Linked DNA regions of Nitrosospira lacus. The protein of the gene in region 2 interacts with the protein of the main gene of each other region in a pairwise test. Links are inferred from orthologs where the notes say so. Each region holds a gene or a part of one and is shown on either strand. Other genes may lie near its edges.

Region 1 (6,777 bases), 290 kb from region 2 along the record:
CAGATCCTCGATCACTGCATTTATCGCAGCCGCCTGGTCGGGTGTTTCCTCGAAGCCGAAGCCTTCGACAAAGGCTTCATAGTCATGCCGCCTGAAGCCAAATGCATGACCCAGGCGAGCGTTACGCTGGGCATACAGATTGAGCAGTTCTGCGGCGGTATCGCGCACCTGCTGCATCGCCTTGCGCTTGGCTTTGTCCCATTGGCCGCTGCCGAGCTTATGCAGTGGTGCCGCTTCGGGCGCCGCCCCGCTGTATCGCCCGATAAGATGCAGTTGCGAAACCGGTACATAAAGCCGGTCTCCCCCCTCATATTCAAGCGATAAAAACTCTGTTGCGCCTTCTCCCACATCCATGCTTATCAGTCCAAGATAACGGCCGATACCATGTTGTTCATGTACCACTGGATCCCCGGACTTGATTTCGGAGAGATCACGCAGCATTGCATCACCCACCGCTGTGGTTTTGCGCGAATCACGTTCACGGCGGCCATGCAGATGCCTTGCGTAGAGTTCACTCTCGGTGATGAAGGCCATGCCTTCAGCGGAAAGTATAAATCCGTTATGCAGCGGCGCAACGCTGAGCATAAAAGGCTGGGTGCTCGTCAGAAATTGTGCATAGCTATCGCAAATATCGGGAGATAACCCATATTGCTTCAGATGATCGAGGATTAGCTCCCGTCTGCCAAGGCTTTCCGCCAGCAGCAATGTTCGCCCTGCGGGGAATTTGAAGCTGGCGGCGAATTCCGGAATAAATCCAGCAAGTCTTTCCGCGGGATTATCAGCGCGGCGGTCGATTTGCAGGGGCGGCAGCGAACGGGTCAAATTCTGGATATTGGGATTCGAGCCTTGAGTCTCGGATGGGATTTCAATACGAGGATAAGGTTTTAGCGCGCCGAAAAAAGCCTCCGTCGTGACAAACAGTTCTCCCGGTGGCAGGAGCGGCCGGTCATGGTCGCCGCGTAGCAGCTGATAACGGGATTGGGTGTCGTGCCAAAAATTCTCGACTGCGGGGTAGATATCATGGTGAAGACATAGCGGTGTCATGTGTGGCAAGTAGTCGAACAGTGTCGCAGTATGGGCGAAAAAGAGCGGCAGGTAATACTCGATACCCGCAGGCGCGGCACCTTTGCTTACATCCTTGTAAATGCGGCTTCTTGATGGATCGCCTTCAAATTTTTCGCGGAAATTGCTTCGAAAACAAGCGCGGCCCTCTTCGTCGAAAGGGAACTCACGCGCAGGCAATAATCGAATTTCGCTGACGGGATAGACGCTTCTCTGAGTATCCACGTCGAATGTGCGGATAGTTTCAATTTCGTTGTCCAGTAAATCAATGCGGTAAGGCAGCGGACTGCCCATCGGAAACAGATCGATCAGGCCACCACGCAAGCTATATTCCCCCGGTGAAAGCACTTGGGTGACATGCGTGTAGCCCGCCAGAGTCATCTGGCTGCGCAGCGCGCTTAAATTGAGCGTTTCTCCCCTCTTGAGAAAAAAGGTATGTGCGGCGAGATATTCTCGCGGCGGCATACGATATAGCGCAGTGGTGACGGGGACGATCAATATATCGCAAGCGCCGCTCATGAGCTGATAAAGCGTGGAGAGCCGTTCGGAAATCAGGTCATGGTGGGGTGAGAAAGTATCGTACGGCAGTGTTTCCCAATCCGGCAGCAGATGGATTCTTAGTTCGGGTGAAAAAAAAGGTATTTCTTCCAGCAATCTCTGTGCGGCCAGTGCGCTCGCCGTAATAATCGCTACCGGTTTTGCCTGCCGTGCCAGTTGGGCGAGAGCGAGCGCATCGCAAGAACCGTGAAAATGGGGATAGCGAATTGTTGATCTGGGCGCGGGAATCGTCAGCTTGAATGGCATCTGCGGATACTATTATCTATTGTCAACGGGCAGCGAATGATAAACGCCATCGCTCTACATTGAAAAGAAGTTTATACGTCAGTTATCAGCCTGGTTTCTTCATCACGATACACGGTGGCTGGCTGACCGTTGCAGGAAAAGGTGATCAACAGCTGATCAAGATCGAGGGGTGAATGTAAAATGGGCGCGCATCAAGGTTCTTGGCTTCAGGAAGCCAATGATAAGGCTTCAACTTTTGGATCGGATTCAGGGTGAAACCAATGATCCAGAATGAATTGCAGGGCGGAGACGCCGTTGAACTCATTCATTTCCAGCCTGTAAACAGCATCTATCGTTTCCGGAAGCGGGGAAGTATGGAAGAATAACATGGCGTCATAGAGAAGACCTGATTTGTTCAATCCCGGCTCTGCGGGTTGCGTTTCCTGTTTCCTCAGTTTTAGCTTCAGATGCTTCTCCCCCACTATGCGCTGCGTTTCCACCCGGAAGCGGGCAGTAAACGCGGGCTGGGTGAAGCCCTGTCCCCATACCTGTTCCGTAAGATGCCGCGCCAGCTCCGGACTCAATTCGGATTCACCCAGGCTGCCATCGGTTTCGATACTAAGCGTGAGATCAGCAGGGGTAAGCAACGCCTGTGCGATTTGCTCGAAAGCATCGCGAAATTTTTCAAAATCGCTGGCACGTACCGTCAGTCCCGCCGCCGCCGCGTGACCCCCAAACTTGAGCAGCAAGCCAGGATAACGCTTGGAGACCAGATCCAGTGAATCCCTCAGATGGAATCCCGTAATGGATCTTCCCGAACCTTTTATTTCACCATTGCTGCCAGGTGCAAATGCAATAACGGGGCGGTGAAATTTATCCTTCATGCGCGAAGCGAGTATACCGATCACGCCCTGGTGCCAACCGGGATCGAACAGGCTCAAGCTATGAGTTTTCGGAGTCTTGCCAGGAGCGATTTGCGCCGTATCAGGCGCATCCTGCGCGGAAAGCGCGGTCTCCAGCATGACCAGCGCGCTGTCCTGCATATTCGCTTCGATTTCCCGGCGTTGACGGTTAAGCGCGTCCAGTTGCAAAGCAATTTGCGAGGCGCGAGATTCGTCATCGGTGATGAGGCACTCAATACCCAGCGCCATATCGTCGAGCCGTCCCGCGGCATTCAATCTCGGCCCCAGCATGAAACCCAATTCGTAGGCGGAGGCCCGCCGGAAATCACGCCGCGCGACTTGCAGCAGGGCGTTGATACCCGCGCAGCCAAGTCCATTGCGGATGCGTTGCAGGCCTTGCCGCACCAGAATACGATTGTTCTCATCAAGTTTCACCACATCGGCCACGGTACCCAATGCGACAATATCAAGCAGGCTGGCCAGATTAGGTTCTTTTTGTGGAGGCGCAAATATTCCTCTGGCACGCAACGCCGCTCGCAGCGCCAGCATCAGATAAAATATCACTCCTACCCCGGCAAGGTGCTTACTGGGAAAATCGCAACCGCACTGATTGGGATTTACAATAACGGCGGCATCCGGCAGTTCATCCCCGGGCAGATGATGGTCGGTCACAAACACTTGCATGCCGAGGCGATTGGCTTCCGCTACACCTTCCACGCTGGCGATGCCATTATCTACCGTTATGAGGATGTCCGGGCGGGTCGCGGTGGCGGCGGCAAGCCGTACGATTTCCGGCGTGAGACCATAACCATATTCGAAACGATTGGGAACAAGATAATCCACCGTTGCGCCAAATTTCCTCAGCGCACGTATGCCAACAGCACAAGCAGTGGCGCCGTCCGAGTCATAATCGGCAACGATCAACAGGCGCTTCCGGGCAAGGATTGCGTCGGCCAGGCGTGCCGCCATGATGGAAACATTCTTGAGGCGCTCAAATGGAATCAGTCGCGACAGTGCTACGTCGAGTTGATCAGGCTCTTCGATGCCACGTGCGGCGTAGATGCGAGCCAATACCGGATGTAAGCCGTATCGGAGGAGCGCATCGAAGGCATGCGGCGGATAATTGCGAATGATGATGTTGGGCATGCGCTAGATGTTGAAACCTTTTTCCAGCATCTAGTATAACGCCTGCCGCTTTATACGTGCCTCTTGCCAGTAACCTGCGACGAGAAAGATTTCCTCGTCCTTCATTCATCCATATATATTGGACTTAAAAATGGTAGTGCGCTCCGATACCCAGATATTCGACCCTTTCCCTATAAAACTGGCCGGTTGGAGAATTGCCGTGAAAATATTCCACCAGGAACTGAAGCTTGCGCCCGAATGCCTGGAAATTATCGAACTGGAATCCGGCTCGGGCGGATACGTCGATGTTCCAATTGTTTTGTTCCCAGTTTTTCATATCGATCGCCAGAATCGGCCGCATTGCCGCAAAATCAATACGCCAAGGACTTCTGAATTCTATTCCATAGTGGATTACCCAAGGCTTGATTGTCGATGGCTGTTTATGAAAAATACCACCCCCTCCACCGTAAACCCGCACTCCATATGGAAGCTCGTACGAAAGCTTTAGATCAGCCCCCTCATAGCTAAGATTTATGCGCTCCAATCTGGTTCGCAGCAGGAACTCATCGCCAAGATGTGAGCTTTGATGGAAGATACGTCCAAAAGCAGAGAATTGACGCGCGCGAGCGCTCGCATAAACCGATGCAATAAAATCTGTATTGATGAGATCGGATGAGCGTGCATCCAGGTTAAAATCACTGAAGACGCCGGCCTGAAGACCTGTCTCCCATTGCACGGTGGACTTTCCCAGATTGGCCCGATAAAACGGTATCGTTTCACCGAAACTGACAGCCCCATTGTTATTTCCATCAATATTATTCCCGATATAGTTGCGATAGGCGGCTGAGAAGTGAGCCCACCGCGGATCAGCCAGTAATGGTTTAAACAAATGACCCGTGGGTAGAAAGCCTGTCGCAAAAACTGTTTCCGGTGAACCTTCGGGAGTGCTCCGGATACCAGGCGTTGAAGAATCGGCTATAACCTCCTGATTGGTGCTCGCCAGTCCTTTATCTGCTGCCTGCGTGATTTGGGGATTTGCGGTCATAACCTGCTTGTCGGTGCCTTCCAGCGCTGTCACACCGGTAACCCCAGGGATTTCCGATAATATCTGCAAAATTTGTACCCGGTCTTCAGGCGTTAAATCACCTACGGGTACAGTAATAACGCCATTTCGTACAACAAGGGAAGAGAAATCGAGTTTGAAATCCCGTTTGAGAATCCCTGCAGCATACCCCGCAATATAGGAATCATCAGGTATTGCGGCGCTGGCAATGGACGGATGAAATAGAACGATTGCAATGATGGGTAAAAACCATGAAGCATCCGCCATCTTTTTACCATAGGGCCTGAATAACCCGGAGAGTGCGAGCATTTTTTTTCTTGGCATTTTTCACCCCTTGACTTAAGTGATCTGGAAACGGTTTTTTTGGTTCAAGCGAACCGGTAACTAAAAAATGCTAATGAAAAGATGGGATTTGGTCGGTACGCTGCCACACATGGTTGTATTACCAATAATTAAAATTGCCGGCGCCAGGTTTCCTATTCGTGCCGGCCGATAATCCGATTTCGCAGCAGTCTATGATTTGTTTTGTTATGAATCGCGGGATGTTTCTACTCCGCTCAGCAGGAAGTGCGCAGCTTATGAAAAAGCATTCAGGTGAACAGCGGTCATCGTGTCGCCGAGGAAAGTGGCAGACTTCTTGCGAATTTTTGCTAAATCCAAGAAACTTGGTGACATGAATTCAATGTGACCTTTGTCCCCCGCTATTGCAAGTCTCTGTTTTGTTGGGGAGGTGATATCGGTTTTTTGGTCGGGGCCCGTCTGTCAGGAGCTCAGCAATGAAGCAGTGGCTTTTTCTCTCCGTCGCAATCGTCAGTGAGGTGGTGGCGACCTCCGCCTTGAAGGCGAGCAATGGTTTCACACGGTTATGGCCCTCGCTTTTGGTGGTGGCGGGTTACGGTATTGCCTTTTTCTTCCTGTCGTTGACCTTGCGCACTATTCCGGTGGGAGTCGCGTACGCCGTCTGGTCCGGTGCCGGCATCGTACTTATCACGCTCGTTGGCTGGCTGGTTTTTGGACAATCGCTCGATACCCCCGCTATCATTGGGCTGACGCTTATCATTGCCGGTGTAGTTGTTTTGCAGGCATTTTCCAAGTCGGCTATACATTAGCGACCTGACTCAAAGGAATTGGCGGACAAACCGTCTGGTCCCATATTTGCTGTTTTCCCGGCCATCAACTACCACTGACCTTCAAAGTCCTCAAAGTTTTCCTAACCCCTATCGCGTATTCGCCTGGATTCAAGTCCGGCGGGCTGCAAGGTGTACCAACGTCCAATTGTGTCCGCAGCTAAAGTTGCTACGATGCAAGCATGCTCAACGCTGGGTTTTAGCGTAAAAGCCTCTAGCATGCATCGGGATATTCATATCATGAACACCGCAAAATTCTTATTGTACTTAGCGGCCTCGCCGGTTGTTTTATTTTCGGCAAACGCCTACGCTGTGCCCATGTTGCGAGCCGATGTGGCGGGCGTCGCAGCTGAACATACTTTTTTCCCGAATTACAATGATGGCAGCATGGGTCGCACGGAGCCAGGTAACGTATTATTTCCTGTGAGTCCTTCCGTATGGAATGAGAATATCGACAGAAATAATCTGTTAGGTAATTTTATCGGACTCGATTTGCTTTATGGCCTCTACTCAGCCTTTGCAACGCCGTTGCTGAGCTCGCCCGCCGCCGGTTATACAACCTTCGATCTTCCCTTGGGCGAGATTGCCGCAAACGATGAAGATATTGGAGGGAGCGAGGATGAAAATACAATTGTTGGCTTTCTTGTCACCCTGAGCCTCGACCCGACGGACTGGAGACCCGTTGTAGAAATGCCGGGAGGCGCTGGCCAGCAGG
Region 2 (6,926 bases):
GCAAACGCCTTGCAGGCCACGCCTGTTTCAGCCGCGACCGGGTCACCTGCTGTCCGATCTGCGGCCAGCACGATAGCGGTAAATTGATCAACTTTATTCATCGCGGGCTTTAACCAGATAATCCATTAGACAGCTCTCCGAGCCTGCCCAAATGCTGGCAGTCAGTTTGCGGCCATTTCCGCCGCTTGCCCGGTTCCCATAGTCCAAGCCATGGACTTCTTCCAGCCGACAAAACCATCTCGCAACCTGCCTCACCATCATCTCGCGTCCTATTGATTATCTGGATTTAACTCTCATACTATGGTGTCTGTCATATATCGATTACAAGGTCTTGCCAAAAATCCGGTAACGTTTGTACTGCCGGCAGCCCAGGTAATCCAGAATTCCCCGCATTGCCTTGTTATCCTCAAGTATCCATGACAGTTCAACCGCCTGGATTCCCCTGGAAAGCCCTGCCTGCCGCGGCGCATCGATTACCATAATCGCCAGCGCCATGCCGATCGGCGAACTCTGAAATTGCTTGCGTACCCCCATCAACGGTATCCGGCCGGTACGAACTCCTCTGGATTTAAGGTATTTGATCATTCGAATCCACCCGAACGGAAACAAACTGCCATTAAGCTCCGCGAATATCTCGTTAAGATTGGGCAATCCCGCCATGAATGCCGCCGGGCGACCGTCAACCTCGGCAATCTGAATAAACTCGTCGGGTACGAGTAAGCGAAGACTGCTGCCAAGCTCGGCAAACTCGGCCTCGGTAAAAGGAACGAAGCCCCAATTCTCCGACCAAGCATCATTGAATATATCACGCAATATTTCCATCTCTTCGTCAAATTTGTCACGGCGTAGTTTCCGTAACCGTACCTGTTTGGAAAATCTTTCAATCACATTGCTCATCAATCGGGGCATCTTATGGTCAATCTCCGCCCAATAGGCAAGCAGATCCTTCAGCGGTTGGTAGCCTTGCTCTTCAAGTAATTTACCGTACCATGCGCGTGAATGCGGCATCATCACCATCGGTGGCGTATCAAAACCCTCTACCAAAACACCACACTCCTGATTGATGGATAAATTGAACGGTCCGCTGATATGCCTGGTATGCCGGGCAGCCAGCCACTCCTCGGCGGTGCGCACAAGCGCCGCGAAAACCTCCGTGTCATCTATGCCTTCCAGCAAGCCAAAATGACCGGTATCCGCACCATAGCGCTCCCGGTGCAGCTGATCAATTTGAGCACTGATCCTTCCCACGGGCTGATTATTTCGATATGCAATCCATGCTTGCCATTCCCCATGCTTGAAAAACGGATTAAATCTGGAGAAATGCAGGCGCCGCTCCAGACGCAGGGGAGGTACCCACATCGGGTCATCTGCATAAATGCGCCATGGGATATCGATAAACATTCCCATCTCACGATAATTTGTGACCGGACGCACAACTACAGTGCCCCATATCGATAGACCGGGCTTTTCATTCATGACGAAATAGGAATAATCAAAGAAGCCACTACCCCAAATGTTGTATGTCGGAAGACAAGAGTATCCAGTTGGAAATTCATCAAATTTTGATCAGTTATCGAGTTACGTCCATTCGGACTTATCCCGTCATCAACGTCCGTTCAACGCTCAGCGCGTTAACTCGATGGCGCATTGACGACGTGTGCTATTATAATTGCTGATTAACGGCAAACGGCGCTTCAACAAGCTTCCTGTTGCACACCGGGCCGCAATTGGAGATTGAACTCATATATTTGTTAATTTTACCATTGGGGCATTTGCGATATCATTTACTTGCGACTAAGGCGCTTGATTTGCGAGCAAGCAGGTCGGAGGCGATAACGCTCCTCTGAATCTTCAAAAGAGAGGCGTTGTTTCCTTCTATTTAAGAAATGGTCGCGCGCAAGCGAAAAAATAGGGAGGAAAATTGATTATTCACAGCCTTCCAGGCTACAAGAAAATAGTTAAAATTTCCTGGCAATACTTTACAAAGAGGTTAATGATTAATGGATAGTCCTGAATATAACCTGTTAATTTCTCTGGCTCTCATCCCTCTCGTCTTTATGCTGCAGATGTGGGTGAGACAACGTCGAGTCCGCCGGCGTAACGAAGCCGGGCAACAGGAATTCGATAGTCTTGGCGCAACGCTCATATCGGCAATTTCCGAGGGATTAGCCGTTATCGGTAGTCTAATACTAATTATCTGGATCATGGGGGCTATATTGAGGTACCTGTTCCCCGTCATATTTAATGCGCAATAAATCGCGATTTCAAGAAACCAGGAAACCGGCCCGGAAAGTCCGGTATTCCCTTTGATTTCAGGATTCGCAGCCAACCAAATATTCTTATGTACTGCAATCAATCAGCTTTCTCCGGTTCCGAAAAACGTGGCCGGCGTTCCATCCAGGAAGCGATCCGCCTGGGTCTTCACGACACGGCGGCAGTGCCGATAGACCGGAATCCGATGAACACACCTGATTGTGTATGCGCATAGTCGTTACAGGAATGGGGATTGTTTCGCCAATTGGCATAGGCGTTGACCAATTCTGGACAGCGGCTGTCAATGGTGTCAGTGGTATCCGGAAAATTACGGGCTTCGATGCATCTGACCAGCGCTCTCAAGTAGCCGGAGAGATCCCGGGGTTCGATCCCGCCAGCTTTCTGACGGCTAAGTATATCGAGCAAACCGACAGATTCACCCAACTGGCGCTGCTGGCCACCAGACTTGCACTGGAAGATGCGGGTGGGCTTGATACATACGCACCGCAGCGTTTGGCCGTAAGCATAGGTTCGGGGATGGGCGGTTTCTCCACCTTTGAATCATCCGCCATGCGCAAGTTCCGAGGCCAGCCTATCCCTCCGTTCACGGTACCTCGAACCATGGCAAACGCCGCAGCTGCCTGGATCGCAATCAAACATCGATTGAAAGGGGTAAATCTGACCTGCAGCACGGCGTGCTCTTCCGGAGCCAATGCGATTGGCATGGCTCTTGACCTTTTGCGGGCGGGAAGAGCCGATGCCGTGATTGCCGGGGGTGCGGAAGGTTGCGTACTGCCTCTAACCATGAAGGGATTCGAAATCCTGCACGCGCTGAGCACCGGGTCCAACACTGATCCAGCCCGAGCATCCCGGCCTTTCGCCAAGGGCAGGGATGGGTTCGTTATGGCGGAAGGCGCTGGCATACTCATCCTGGAAAGGGAAGAACAGGCCCGGCTTCGAGGGGCAAAAATATATGCCTGCCTTGCTGGCTATGGGCAGGCCTGCGATGCAACACATATTGTGATGCCCGATATGGAAGGCCAGATAACGGCAATGCGGGCGGCGGTCATGGATGCCGGCATGAATACTGATTCCATTGACCATATCAATGCGCACGCGACATCCACACCCCTTGGAGATATCGTAGAAACCCGTGCCATTAAGAGTCTCTTTGGCGATCGGGCCGGAGATATTGCCATCAGCGCCACCAAATCCATGGTCGGACATTCCATCGGTGCATCGGCCGCTATCGGCAGCATCGCCACTATCATGGCCCTTCATACAGGTACGGTACATCCGACCATCAATCTTGATGAGGCTGATCCGGAATGCGATCTTGATTACATACCCAACCACGCACAGCAGAGGAATCCACGGAGTGGCCTATGTAATGCTTTTGGATTTGGTGGCAACAATGCAAGTATTATCTTCACAACCCTTGAATGAAGGAATGGAACCCGATTATGGATACAGCGGATATTGAAGCAAAGGTAATACAGTTCATCTCAACAAAGGTGGAGAACCTGGATGCTTCCACCATAAACAGGTCTTCAAAATTTGAAGACCTCGGACTTGACTCCATGGATACGATTCAACTCTTGTTCGATGCGGAAGATACATTTGGTATTAATTTTGATAGTGAAGAAGCGAAAGGTTTTACCTGCGTCGGGGATATCATTTCTTATATTGAAAAGAGTCAGGTGCCATCTCCCTGAGGGATAAAGCCTAAACACAACATTGGAGCTTTCCAGAGCAACCTTGTCGAAACTTTGGAAACTAAAACCTCGGACCACTCTTCGATGCCCGCGGCTTGTACTATGGTTTCCGTATAGCGGTTTTCTTAACGGCGGATGTCCTGGATTTTGGTCTCGCTGCCTTGGTTTCCGCGAGTGCTGCTGTTGTTTTCGTTCTTGATTCCCTCGGCTCAAACTCGAATCCCACTTTTCCGTCCGTACCGGCCACCAGATAAGCTGAAAACGGCCTCCCTTTCTTGGAAATGAATTTTGGCAGCAAATCGGTTTTACCGGTACGTAACAATTTCCCGACCTGCTCGCGTTCGATAGGACGCGTGAGGATTATTTTTCCGATTTTAAAATTGCAGGTGCGTACCGAGCCGACAGCCTTCTCACATGTATAGCTCATACCGTGATCGAATACCTCACCACCACAGCGGGGGCATTTTCCCAGCGATTCCTGTCCGGAAAAATCGATAGTTTCGGCACCCTCCTCACTCTCTCCGCCAAAATCAAATTTCATTTCAAATTCGCTGGTAAGCTTGATGTTGGCATTGAATAGCCGCCCCAATTTGCTACGAAAGCCTTGCAGCGGACCTACCTCGCGGCGGGTGATCAACTGCTCCATTTCCTTCGTTTCAAATTGTCGGCCAGCCAGAATTTTCCATAACGCGAAATCGCATTTTTGACACTGAAACTTTTTGTAAGTCTCTTGTACCACCCCCCCACATTTGGGGCAGGGAGACTTGAGCGTGGAAAAATCTCCGCTTATGGTTTCACCACGATGGCTTTTCGCCTGCGTCACCATATGACTCGTCATTCCCGCAATTTCTTCCATGAATTTGTTGCGTTCGAGCTTGCCTTGCTCGATCTGGCGCAGTTTGAATTCCCAGTCACCCGTTAATTCGGGTGAGGTAAGTTCAGGCACCTTCAGTCCGCGCAGCAATGTAATTAATGAGAATGCCTTGGCAGTGGGATGCAATTCCCGACCTACGCGTTGCATATAGTTTTCGAATACCAGGCCTTCGATGATGGAAGCGCGGGTGGCCGGGGTACCCAGCCCTTTTGCACTCATGGCTTCCCGAAGTTCTTCGTCTTCCACCAGCTTGCCCGCGCCTTCCATGGCTGATAACAACGTCGCTTCATTGAATCTGGCCGGTGGCCGGGTCTTGCTGGCCACGACGTTAACTTCCCTGGCGAGCACCGGCTCGTCTGGATTGACCGCAACCAAAGCCGAGTCGTCATCCCCGCCCTCCATCTGAGCCTCTTTGCCGTATATCGTCTGCCAGCCCGGGTTGACCATCACCTTACCTTCGGTTTTGAATGGCTCGCTCTCTACACGGGTGATTCGAGTTGTAACAAGAAATTCAGCGGCGGGATAAAAAATGGCTAAAAACCGCTTGGTCACGAGATCATAAAGTTTCGCTTCCGCGTCGCTCAGACCCTTGGGCTCGAGCGAGGTTGGAATAATGGCGAAATGATCGGAAATTTTCGCATTATTAAATACCCGCTTGTTGGGCTGGACCCAGTCCGCTTTGAGAATCTGTTTTGCAAATATGCTATACCGGGTCTTCTCCAGTGAATTAAGGGTATCCTTAACGGTTGCAATATAGTCTTCCGGCAGCGCACGCGAGTCGGTGCGGGGGTAGGTCAATGCCTTATGCTTCTCATATAACGCCTGAGCCAGTCCTAGCGTTGTTTTGGCGGAAAAACCGAAGCGCCCGTTAGCATCGCGCTGCAAGCTGGTGAGATCGTACAGCAGCGGGCAGATTTCCGCGGTTGGCTTGCTTTCTTCGCTGACAATGCCGGGTTTATCCTGACATTTGGCGCGAATAGCCTCAGCCGTATTCTCATCCCACAATCGCTCTGCTTTTTGTTCGCTATCTTTTTTGTCTTTTGAAAACTTTTCATCGAACCAGCGTCCGTTATACGTTCCTGCTTGGGCGGCAAACGTGCCGTGTACCTCCCAGTAACTACGGGGGACAAATTTCCTGATCGCATCTTCCCGCTCAATCAGAATTGCTAAGGTCGGAGTTTGTACCCGTCCCACGGTGGTCTTATGAAAACCACCCTCCTGAGAATTGAACGCGGTCATGGCGCGAGTGCCATTTATACCCACAAGCCAGTCGGCTTCCGACCGGCTGACGGCCGCTTCCGCCAATGGCTGAACAGCGATATCGTCAAGCAATTTGGTAAATCCCTCGCGAATTGAGGCGGGAGTCATCGATTGCAGCCAAAGTCGCTTCACCGGCTTTTTGTTTCCCGCATGACGCGCAATGTAACGAAAAATCAATTCTCCTTCGCGTCCCGCATCGCAGGCATTGATAAGCGCGTTCACATCTTTGCGTTTGATGAGTTTAGTTAAAAGCTTCAGGCGCGATTCTGATTTCTCGATAGGATTAAGATCAAAGTACGGCGGGATTACCGGTAAATTGGAAAAACTCCATTTTCCGCGTTTGACTTCGTATTGTTCGGGTACCGCCAGCTCAAGCAAGTGGCCGATAGCTGATGACAGCACGTACTCATCGCTCTCGAAATAGTCGGTATGCTTGGTGAACCCCCCCAGTACCCGCGCAATATCGGCGGCGACGGAAGGTTTCTCGGCGATGATTAAGGTTTTTCCCATGAAACTCCTGTGAACACTCCGTGATTGGGTAGCGGTCTTGCGAAAGCACACACTATTGCCGGGCGGCAACAGCCCAGCTTTCGCAAGAAGAATTACCAGTACTTTACGCTCAACCGCTTTTCCGGGATTACACGGATGGCGAGAACAAGCGGACTCTGGCGCAGCTACCGAAGCCGCTGGTAGGATCCGCCCGGCAGCAGGGCAACCACGCCATCCAGTTCAAGCGGCAATAGCATCGCCGATACCGTTTCCGCCGTCAAGCCACTACGGGTGCACAGTGTATCGATGTCGGCAGCATCATGGCCGAGATATCT

What was found.
Region 1: the proteins of EBAPG3_RS04105 (region 2) and recJ interact in binary tests that used the Escherichia coli proteins (3 or more experiments, as listed by UniProt). The link is inferred for Nitrosospira lacus from one-to-one orthologs.

The regions. Positions count from the first base shown.
Region 1 is NZ_CP021106.3:1,204,944-1,211,720, forward strand. Bases 1,484-4,420 are described here. They hold recJ (single-stranded-DNA-specific exonuclease RecJ), read right to left. Parts: upstream 3,894-4,420; coding sequence 2,073-3,893; downstream 1,484-2,072. Other genes in these bases: mfd (transcription-repair coupling factor), read right to left, coding at 1,484-1,866; EBAPG3_RS05330 (hypothetical protein), read left to right, coding at 1,860-2,039; EBAPG3_RS05340 (DUF1207 domain-containing protein), read right to left, coding at 4,018-4,420. In the rest of the region: more of mfd, read right to left, coding at 1-1,483; more of EBAPG3_RS05340, read right to left, coding at 4,421-5,259; EBAPG3_RS05345 (DMT family transporter), read left to right, coding at 5,712-6,044; EBAPG3_RS15260 (hypothetical protein), read right to left, coding at 6,573-6,777. UniProt on the Escherichia coli protein: Single-stranded-DNA-specific exonuclease.
Region 2 is NZ_CP021106.3:918,740-925,665, reverse strand. What follows is about bases 3,841-6,926. They hold EBAPG3_RS04105 (DNA topoisomerase III), read right to left. Parts: upstream 6,613-6,926; coding sequence 4,069-6,612; downstream 3,841-4,068. Other genes in these bases: dprA (DNA-processing protein DprA), read right to left, coding at 6,777-6,926; EBAPG3_RS04110 (acyl carrier protein), read left to right, coding at 3,841-3,968. Outside these bases: EBAPG3_RS04130 (nucleotidyltransferase family protein), read right to left, coding at 1-101; EBAPG3_RS04125 (hypothetical protein), read right to left, coding at 322-1,401; fabF (beta-ketoacyl-ACP synthase II), read left to right, coding at 2,479-3,699; more of EBAPG3_RS04110, read left to right, coding at 3,717-3,840.